One region of the Pararhizobium sp. IMCC3301 genome, then DNA from elsewhere that is predicted to be linked to it. Evidence: riboswitches for the same ligand, from Rfam matches in the RefSeq annotation. Region 1 holds a riboswitch; the other holds the start of a gene.

Region 1 (4,597 bases):
GAACTGAGATACAGATCATCAGCGCTCGGCTCGTCAAAATGCCCGCCTTTCAGCAACACCGCTCTGGCTCCCAAAGCCAGCAGTTGTTTGGCCTGGCTTTCCATCTCGCTGCGGCTGACTGCCAGATCTGCGCCCAGCAGGACGGCAGCTTCATGCAAATTCGGGGTGATGATATCCGCTACAGGAAGCAGATCGCATTTCAGACTTTCAACGGCATTTTCCGAAAGCAACAAATCCCCCGAGGTGGTGACCATCACCGGATCGAGAACAATTTTTTGCGCGCCATGGTGCGCCAGCCCGGCAGCTACAATCCTGATGATGGGCGCTTGCGACAACATGCCGATCTTGGTCGCCGCAACGTTGAAATCGGAATAAACCGAATCCATCTGGGCGGCGATAAACGCCTCTGGAACGTCATGAATTGCCGACACGCCAATGGTGTTTTGCGCGGTTAACGCCGTCAGGACGCTGGCGCCATAGACTCCGAGGGCGGAAAAAGTTTTCAAATCCGCCTGAATTCCAGCTCCGCCACCGGAATCCGAACCGGCAATGGTGACAGCAATCGGTGTGTTTATCGTGCTCATCAGGACCGTGCCCGCTGAATTGTGTCGCGAAAGGCCGCAGCTGCGCCCCGAACATCATCTTCCATGAACAGCGCAGAAATAAGCGCCACGCCATCGGCTCCCGCTTTTACCAACTCAAACGCGCTATTGCGGTCGATGCCGGCAATCGCGCCAACAGGGATCGGCTCTGCCATTGTGGTTCGGCACAGGGCGGCCAGTTCAACCCATCCGTCGATGCCGATACTAGTTGGATTGTCCTTGGACCGGGTCTCAAATACACCACCAATGCAAACATAGCTCAAATCCTGGCGGGGGAGCTGCATTGCCTGCTGCCTGGTTTTCACCGACAGGCCGATTATGGCACCGGGGCCCATTAGCCTGCGCGCCTCGGCCACCGGCATATCGTCCTGGCCGAGATGAACCCCGTCCGCCCCGATTGCCAGAGCGACATCCACCCTGTCATTGATCAGGAATGGCACCCGGCCGGCAATGGCGGATTTGATGGCCTTGGCATGAGACAGCATGTCCCGCGTTGAACCGAGTTTGTCGCGCAGTTGCAGCAGGGTGCAGCCCCCGGCAATTGCAGCATCAGCCAGAGTGTCCAGATCGCGCCCCAGGCTGCGCTGCGGGTCGAGAATGCCATAAAGTGTCAGATCAACGGGCCTCATGACAAATGTCCGAATTTTTCAATATCCGCAGGTGTAAGCCGGTACAGTTGGTCCAGAAAGGCCGGGACAAAACTGCCCGGACCCTGTGCTTCAGCGGCGGCCAGTTGCCCGGCAACGGCAAAGCTGACAAGAGCCGCGACAACGGCCAGATAAGGCTCTTCGCTGGTTGCCAGAAAGGCTGCCATCACCGCACCCAGTGCACAACCGGCCCCGGTCGTTTTCGCCATCAACGGATCGCCATTGTGTAAAGCGATGATGCGGTTGCGAAAGCGGATTGTGTCAGTCTCTCCGGTTTGCGCCACAATGGTGACGTCATCATCAGCATTCAGTCCCGAGACTTCCTCTGCATTGCCGCGCATCGCGGTTGGCCCCAAGCTCAATAGTGTGTTTGCCAGCGCCTTTCGCGAGGCTGATCGATGGGCAAAAACGGGGTCAAGAACAAAGGGACGGCCAAGTCCAAGCGCTGTTTCCGCGGCAATGCGTGCCGCTTTGCTGCGCTCCGCATCCAGTGTGCCCAGATTGATCAGAACGGCATCGGCGGCGCTGACAAAGCCACCGGTCTCCTGCGGAGCAATGGTCATTGAGGGTTCGGCACCCAGCGCCAACAGTACATTAGCGGTCAATGTCTGGGCCACGGAATTGGTGATGCAATGCACGCGCGGCTGCCTGCTGCGCACCCTGTCCAGCAGGATTGCGGCTTGCGTCTTCAAACAATCGGGAGATAAGCCTTTATCGAGCAAACCTCATTCCCTCCGCCAGCATGATCTGGATCAGGTTGTCAGGGTTGGTCACATGCCTCTCAGCCGACCGCCACCGTGGCAATCGGCACCCCTATGAGTGAAAAATCATTTACCATATTTCAGCAATTAAGCAATGCACAGCTTCAGGTGACGCTGCGCCAACCGTTTGAGCCGATAATCGGGCCGAAGCATGGCAGGCACCAGAGCGGAGCATATCCGCTCCCGGATGAAACCATCATGCGATTTTCTGCAAGGCCTCCCAGACACGCGACGGAGTGGCCGGCATATCGATATGGGTCAGTCCCGCGCCGTGGCTGAGTGCGTCGACAACCGCGTTCATGACAGCCGGACAGGAGCCGATCGAGCCGGCTTCCCCTGCCCCCTTGATGCCAAGAGCATTAGTCTTGGAGGGGACATTCCGGGTCTGGAAATTAAAATCCATAATATCATCGGCGCGCGGCATGCAATAATCCAGAAAACTGGCTGACAGGAGCTGGCCATCCTTGTCGTACACAGTGTGTTCAAGCAATGCCTGCCCGATCCCCTGGGCCACACCGCCATGGACCTGACCCGCCAGCAACATCGGATTTACGGTGACACCGAAATCATCGACAATGGTATAATTGAGAAGTGTCGTAACTCCGGTCTGCGGATCAATTTCCAATTCCACCGCGTGCGTGCCATTGGGATAAGTCGCCTCGTTCTGCCTGAATTCTTCCAAAGCAAATAGCTGTTCGCCGCTTTTCTCACTGCTTTTTTGGGCGATTTCTGCAAGGCTGATCTGCCGGTCGGTGCCGACCACTCTGACAACACCCTCGCTCAGTTCCAGATCCCGGGGTGCCGCTTCCAGCTCGTCAGACGCTTTTTCCTTGATCTTTTCGGCAAGCGACTTTGCCGCCCATTCCACTGACACAGCGCCGAGGGGAATCGACCGGGAACCACCGGTTCCCTTGCCCTTGCGAACCCGGTCGGTATCGCCCTGAACCACATTGATCCGATCATAATCCAGCCCGAGATGTCCGGCGATGAATTGCGCATAAGCTGTCTGATGGCCCTGCCCGTTTGACTGGGTTCCGATCAGCAGCGTGACGCTGCCATCATCGTTCAATTCAATGCGGGCCTCTTCCGATCCCGCGAATGCACAGGCTTCAACATAAGTGGCAAATCCAAAACCGCGATATTTGCCATTTGCCGCGCTCTGCGCGCGGCGCGCTGCGAACCCGGCGACATCGGCATTGTCCAGGGCAGCTTGCATCTGACCAGCGAAATCGCCGGTATCATACATCCGGCCACCCGGGGTGTGATACGGCATCTGCTCCGGCCGGATGAAATTGCGCCGCCGGATTTCAGCGGGATCAAGCCCGGATATCCGGGCAGCTTCATTCACCAGACGTTCAATATGATAGGCTGCTTCGGGGCGGCCCGCGCCCCGGTAGGCGTCCACAGGAACAGTATTCGTGTAAACGCATTTCACAGTGTAATCCATCACCGGAATATCATAGCAACCGGTGGCCATGGTGAGCCCGAGATAGGGAATAAATGGTGCATATTGCGACAGATAGGCACCCATATTTGCTGTCAGATCGACCCGCATGGCGAGAAACCGCCCGTCTGCATCCATGGCCAGTTCGGCGGTCAGAACATTGTCCCGGCCATGGGCATCCTGAAGAAAATGCTCCGAGCGGTCGCACACCCATTTGACCGGCGCGGCAAGCGCCTCGCTGGCCTTTATAACCAGCGGATATTCCTGATATACAAAGGCCTTGGGGCCAAATCCTCCACCCACATCCGGCGTGATGATCCGCATGCGTGCCGGTTCAATCCTGAGGATGTTTTCGCATATGATATCGCGCATGCCATGACCACCCTGAGTGCCCAAGGTTACCGTGAACCGGCCGCTCTCGGCATCGTATTCAGACAGGCAGGCGCGCGTCTCCATGTAGTTGCAGACCAGGCGATTGTTGATGATATCCAGCTTCGCGATTTTATCGGCTGCGGCGAAGGCAGCCTCGGTTTTCTCCGTATCACCACGATGGATCAGATTGGCCATATTGGACCCAAGTTCCGGCCAGACCAGCGCTGCGTCCTCATCAAGAGCGGCAGCGGTGTCCACAATCACATCCAGTGGATCGTAATCGATATCCAGCAATTCGGCTGCGGCCTGGGCCTGTTCGAGCGTTTCGGCAACGATGAAAGCAACCGCGTCTCCGACATGCCGGACAATCTGCTTTGCTAAAACCGCATGCTCTGTCGCCGCTGGCATCGTGCCGTCCGGCTGGCGTTCCATACCTTCACATGGCAGGGGCCCAAGATCGTCAACATCGGCTGCCGTCCAGACCAGCTTAACACCCTGGTACCCTCTTGCCTGCTCCTTGCCGGTAATGCTAATCGTTGCATGTGCCATGGCAGATCGGACAATGAAGCCATACAGGCATCCTGGCGGTGTGAAATCACTCGTATAGGCACCTTTCCCCTGAATGAGGGCATCATCTTCCTTGCGGCGCACGGCCGCGCCGGTACCGAATTTTACTGGTGCCATCTGATTCATATCTGATTCCGTCTCATGTCTGGTGGGCGGTCAGGCCGCTTGGATCGGTGTCGCCTTTGTCTTCATTAGGGTCTGAAC
Region 2 (4,597 bases), 1.8 Mb from region 1:
GCTGAACGCCATGCGTCAGATTGCAAAGACCGGCAACGGGCCGCAGCAGCAAATGCCATCGATGGGGTGTTCCATCAAATGGCGCTGATCAGTTCAGCGGTCTGGCAATGCGTGCCATATCCGGCACTTCATCAATCAGGCCGCGCTCTTTCATGAAGGCTGCAAAGCGTTCATAGCGTGCCTTGTCGAACGCAAGCGGACGCTTGGCAAAGCGCGGCAGCGTATCGAACCAGGCCCTGCGGTTCAGCTCATCATCCAACTCGGGATAGGCCTTGACGAACAGCGCCAGCGCCTCCTCCGGATGGTTGGTCAGATAGATCGTGGCCGCCTCCACAGCATTCATAAATTTGCGGAAACGCGGATCGCCAGTCTTGTCCATATGGGCAATCAGGATCAGTTCATCATAGACCGGCACACCGTGTTCTTCGGGATAAAACGCTCTGCCCGGCCGCTCAACCAGATCCATTTGATTCAGTTCAAAATTGCGAAACGCACCGATGACCGCATCGACATTGCCGCTGATCAGCGAAGGTGACAGGGAGAAATTCACATTCACCAATTCCACATCATCAAGGCTGAGCCCGACACCCTGAAGCATCGCCCCGAGCAGTGCATCTTCAAAGCCACCGACCGAAAAGCCGACCTTTTTGCCCTTCAGATCCGACAGCGACTGGATGGGACCGTCTGCCAGCACCACCAGGGCATTCAGCGGTGTTTCCACCAATGTCCCGATCCAGGCCACCGGCAGTCCTTCCTTGATCTGCAGATGCAGGCTGGGCTGATAGGAAATTGCAATATCGCCCTGCCCGGCCGCCACCAGCCTTGGCGGCGCTGAGGGATCAGCCGGGGCGACTAAAGTCACATCCAGCCCTTCGCGCGCAAACAGTCCGAGTTCCTGGGCAATGATCAGCGGTGCATGATCCGGATTGACGAACCAGTCGAGCAGTACGGTCAACTTTTCCTGAGCCTGCGCACTGGCAATGCCGGCAAGAACAATAAAAACACTGAGAAAAAAACGCATGAGACATATCCTGTTCAGGTGGAGGTAAAAACGCCTGGTTGATTTTCCGGCATCCAGAAAACCAGCCGCCGTGTCAGTTGATCGGTTCCGATGCGCAACACCACAACGAACACCGCAAGTATGAAAAGCGCCGCAAACATCAGATCTGTCTGCATCCGCCCATTGGCGTGCAGCATGACAAATCCAAGACCGGCGGAAGACCCGACCCACTCGCCAACAACGGCGCCGATTGGCGCCAGACTGGCACCAACACGCAGGCCCGAGGACAGCGAGGGCAACGCGGATGGCAGCCGCAAATGGAGCAGGCTCTGCAGCGGGCTTGCCCCGGCAATTCGCCCCAGATCCAGCAAATCGGGGTCCGTGCGCCGCAGACCATCGAAAAACGCTGAGGTGATGGGAAAATAGATAATCAGTGTTGCCATGATGATCTTGGAGGCCAGGCCAAAACCGAACCACAGCACCAGCAGCGGAGCGATGGCAAATACCGGCAACGCCTGGGTTGCCAGCACTACCGGAAATACCAGCCGCGCAGCGGAAGCAGACAGTGCCATGCCAAGACCGGTCACAACGCCCAGCACAAGGCCGAGCACTAGACCTATGAGAATTTCACTTGCCGTAATGGCGGCGTGGCCAAGCAGATAGGAAAAATTGTTGTAAAGACTTGCCATGACCTGGAACGGCCCGGGCAGCACAAACGGCGGCAGATCAAACACAGACACGATTGCCTGCCACGCCGCCACCAGCACAATTGCAATTGCGATGGCCCGTAGCAGCCGCGCGAAGGCATTTTGAGCCCAAGCCTGCACGCCGGTCTTTACGCCGGTCTGCCTCACTTTGAAATTGAAAAACTGGCGCGTCACGCGGCTCGGCCCATCAAGGTTGAGGACCATGCGGAAAGGTGCGCATAACAGACATCAGCGCTTTTCGTCCCTTCGCCGGCATGATCCGGATCAGGTTCAAAGGGTCCGGAAACGCGTGCTCCCGTTCCATCTTTGGAACAACAGCCTGCTTCCATCTCAGCCCCGTTAACGCCGGGACACCCCTCGAAACAAATTCAGTCTAATGGACATCTTATCAATGTCCAGTCATTTGACCGCGTTGGCATAACCGCAGGCACGGCACATATTATAGGGTCTAGTTGCCCTGTTCCCAGGCGTCCAGCGCCTGGGAAAATACAACGTCACCCTCGCGGCCTTTTTCCAGCGTGATGATGGCCCGCTTGTTATTTTTGTAACGAACCGGCAGATCAAACCACGAGCCTTTGCGCAGCAGATCAAGGTTTTTGGCAATATTCTCAGGTGTCGCAGAGAGCGCCAGCCAGAACAGGGTATCAGACACTTTGACACCGGCCGATGCCAGCAATTCGCCCTGCGCCTCTTCGCTGGATTTCAACAACAGTGCCGGAATATCATCGATTCCACCGCCAACCTGTCTGGGCGGAGCCTGATATGAAATTTCAACGAGGTGGCTGGCTGATGACATCGATGGATCGTCATTCTTGCGGATAATGATATCAAGGGTCAGTCTGCGTTGCGGCACTTCAACACGGCCCACGATCACAGGCGATCCGCCTTCTTCCCGCAAGCTCCACGTCGTGCCGCCTCCGACAGCCTGGGATTCATCCGCAGTAGCCCCTTCTTCATACAGGATGGCGCGTTGTGGCAGCACACCTTCGCCAACTGCAGCGCTGACGTCGCCGCGTTCGATATTCGGGTTCATCTGCCCCGAATCATCGATGATGCGGCCGTCATTTTTGACCGACTCGGCCGGTGCAGCCACTGTCGGCGCTGCACCATTTGCCGCATCATTGGCATTGACCCGTCGTGGCCCATCGCCCGATGAACTTTCGCCAATCGCCGGCTTCAGCGGATTGACATCATCATTGCCATAGTCGAGCCAGCTCTCGAAATTGGCCATCACCGTGTCCTGGTTTTGATAGGCCCACCAGCCAGCGGCTCCCAGTCCAATAAGGAAAATCAACAGCAGCCATGGCCAGACCCGGCGCCGCCGACGGACAACCACCCGGTCCTGATCGTCGTCATAGTAATCATCTGAGTAAGCGCGTTCGCGCCCGCCCCCACCACGGCCGCTTTCTTCTCCACGGCGTCCATTGCGCCCGCTACGACCAGAACGGTTATTGCGCGGTTGTGCACGCTCGCGCTGCATTTGCTCTTCATCGAAATAATCGTCCTGATCATCCGCGACATCTGCAACGTCATCCATATATGGATCATCCAGCGCCGGGGCATCATAATACTCGTCGCGGCTGCTGCGCCGGGAAAGTCCGGGGCGCTGGCCCCGTTCAGGTGCCGGTTCGGCGGACTGAGCGCGTGCCGTTTCGCGCATTGCCGACTCTGCTTTCGGCCGCACCGGCTCGCGCAGGGCGGATGTTGCTCTGGAAGGAGCATCGCCCAGCGAACGCGCGGAAGCAACTGCAGCATCAAACGCTGCCACAGACGCCGCAGCCGGTTCAGCCCCAGCAACCGGAGCAGCTACTGGCTCGGACCTCAGCCGCGGCTGAGGAGCAACTTCGGACGGATTAGGCAAATCGGCAGCAACCGGCGTGCTGGCCGAGCGCCGCATATTCTCGGCTTCATCCTGAACTTGGCGCGAGGAACGATGAGCCCGGAAGCTTGCCTCTTCCTCCTCCTGATGCGCCAGCCGTGCCGTGTTTTCACGCTCGGAGTTGGTGATGATCTTCCCGGAAACATAATCCTCTTCAACGACACGGATACTGTCTTCCAGTTCAAGCCGCTGACGCGACACTTCTGATGGCGGCAGAGCCGGGTCCATGGCATCAAGTTGCCGGCTTATCGCGGTCCTGGCACGATCATAGACAGATCGTCGCGCCTGACCCGTTGCCACGGGAAGTGCTTCAATCGTTTTTCTCAACACTTTATAAAAATCAGCCATACGCTTACACTTTATCCAATAGTTCTCGCCCGGCAGTTGTCAGAACATTAATCATGAAACGGGTCGTGCACAAGAATTGTGTGATCCCGTTCCGGACTGGTTGACAGCAGTGCCACCGGCGCGCCAATTAATTCCTCGACCCTGCGAACATATTTTATTGCCTGGGCCGGCAGTTCAGCCCAGCTGGTTGCACCCGCTGTCGTGGCGTTCCAGCCCTCAAAACTCTCATAGATCGGTTCGATGCGGCGTTGCCCGCCCTGCGATGCGGGCAGATGGTCGATCATTTCTCCATCAAGTCTGTAACCGGTACATATCTTGATTTCTTCCAGCCCGTCCAGAACATCAAGCTTGGTCAGCGCAATGCCATTCATGCCGCTGGTACACACAGTCTGCCGTACCAGCACCGCATCGAACCAGCCGCAGCGCCGTTTGCGGCCCGTTACGGTGCCCCATTCATGGCCATGCTCTCCCAGATATTCGCCGGTTTCATTCAACTGCTCTGTGGGAAAAGGCCCCTCGCCGACCCGCGTTGTATAGGCTTTGGTGATGCCCAGAACATAACCGATCGCACCAGGTCCAAGACCACTTCCAGTGGCAGCCTGCCCGGCGGTCGTATTGGAGGATGTCACAAAGGGATACGTGCCGTGGTCAATATCCAGCAGC

The links. Region 1 has a riboswitch for thiamine pyrophosphate ahead of RAL88_RS19895 (hydroxyethylthiazole kinase). Riboswitches for the same ligand answer to the same signal wherever they lie in the genome.
Region 2: it holds a riboswitch for thiamine pyrophosphate, as region 1 does, so the genes downstream of both, RAL88_RS06640 (ABC transporter permease) here and RAL88_RS19895 (hydroxyethylthiazole kinase) in region 1, are expected to answer to the same signal.

What each region holds. Positions count from the first base shown of each region.
Region 1 is NZ_CP132336.1:4,180,257-4,184,853, reverse strand. It holds gene thiD (bifunctional hydroxymethylpyrimidine kinase/phosphomethylpyrimidine kinase) at 1-584, opposite strand, end outside; gene thiE (thiamine phosphate synthase) at 584-1,231, opposite strand; gene RAL88_RS19895 (hydroxyethylthiazole kinase) at 1,228-1,971, opposite strand; TPP riboswitch at 1,962-2,074, opposite strand; gene RAL88_RS19890 (xanthine dehydrogenase family protein molybdopterin-binding subunit) at 2,207-4,519, opposite strand.
Region 2 is NZ_CP132336.1:1,377,550-1,382,146, forward strand. It holds gene RAL88_RS06630 (thioredoxin family protein) at 1-88, shown strand, start outside; gene RAL88_RS06635 (ABC transporter substrate-binding protein) at 89-1,021, opposite strand; gene RAL88_RS06640 (ABC transporter permease) at 1,036-1,911, opposite strand; TPP riboswitch at 1,932-2,075, opposite strand; gene RAL88_RS06645 (hypothetical protein) at 2,156-3,934, opposite strand; gene RAL88_RS06650 (adenylosuccinate synthase) at 3,982-4,597, opposite strand, start outside.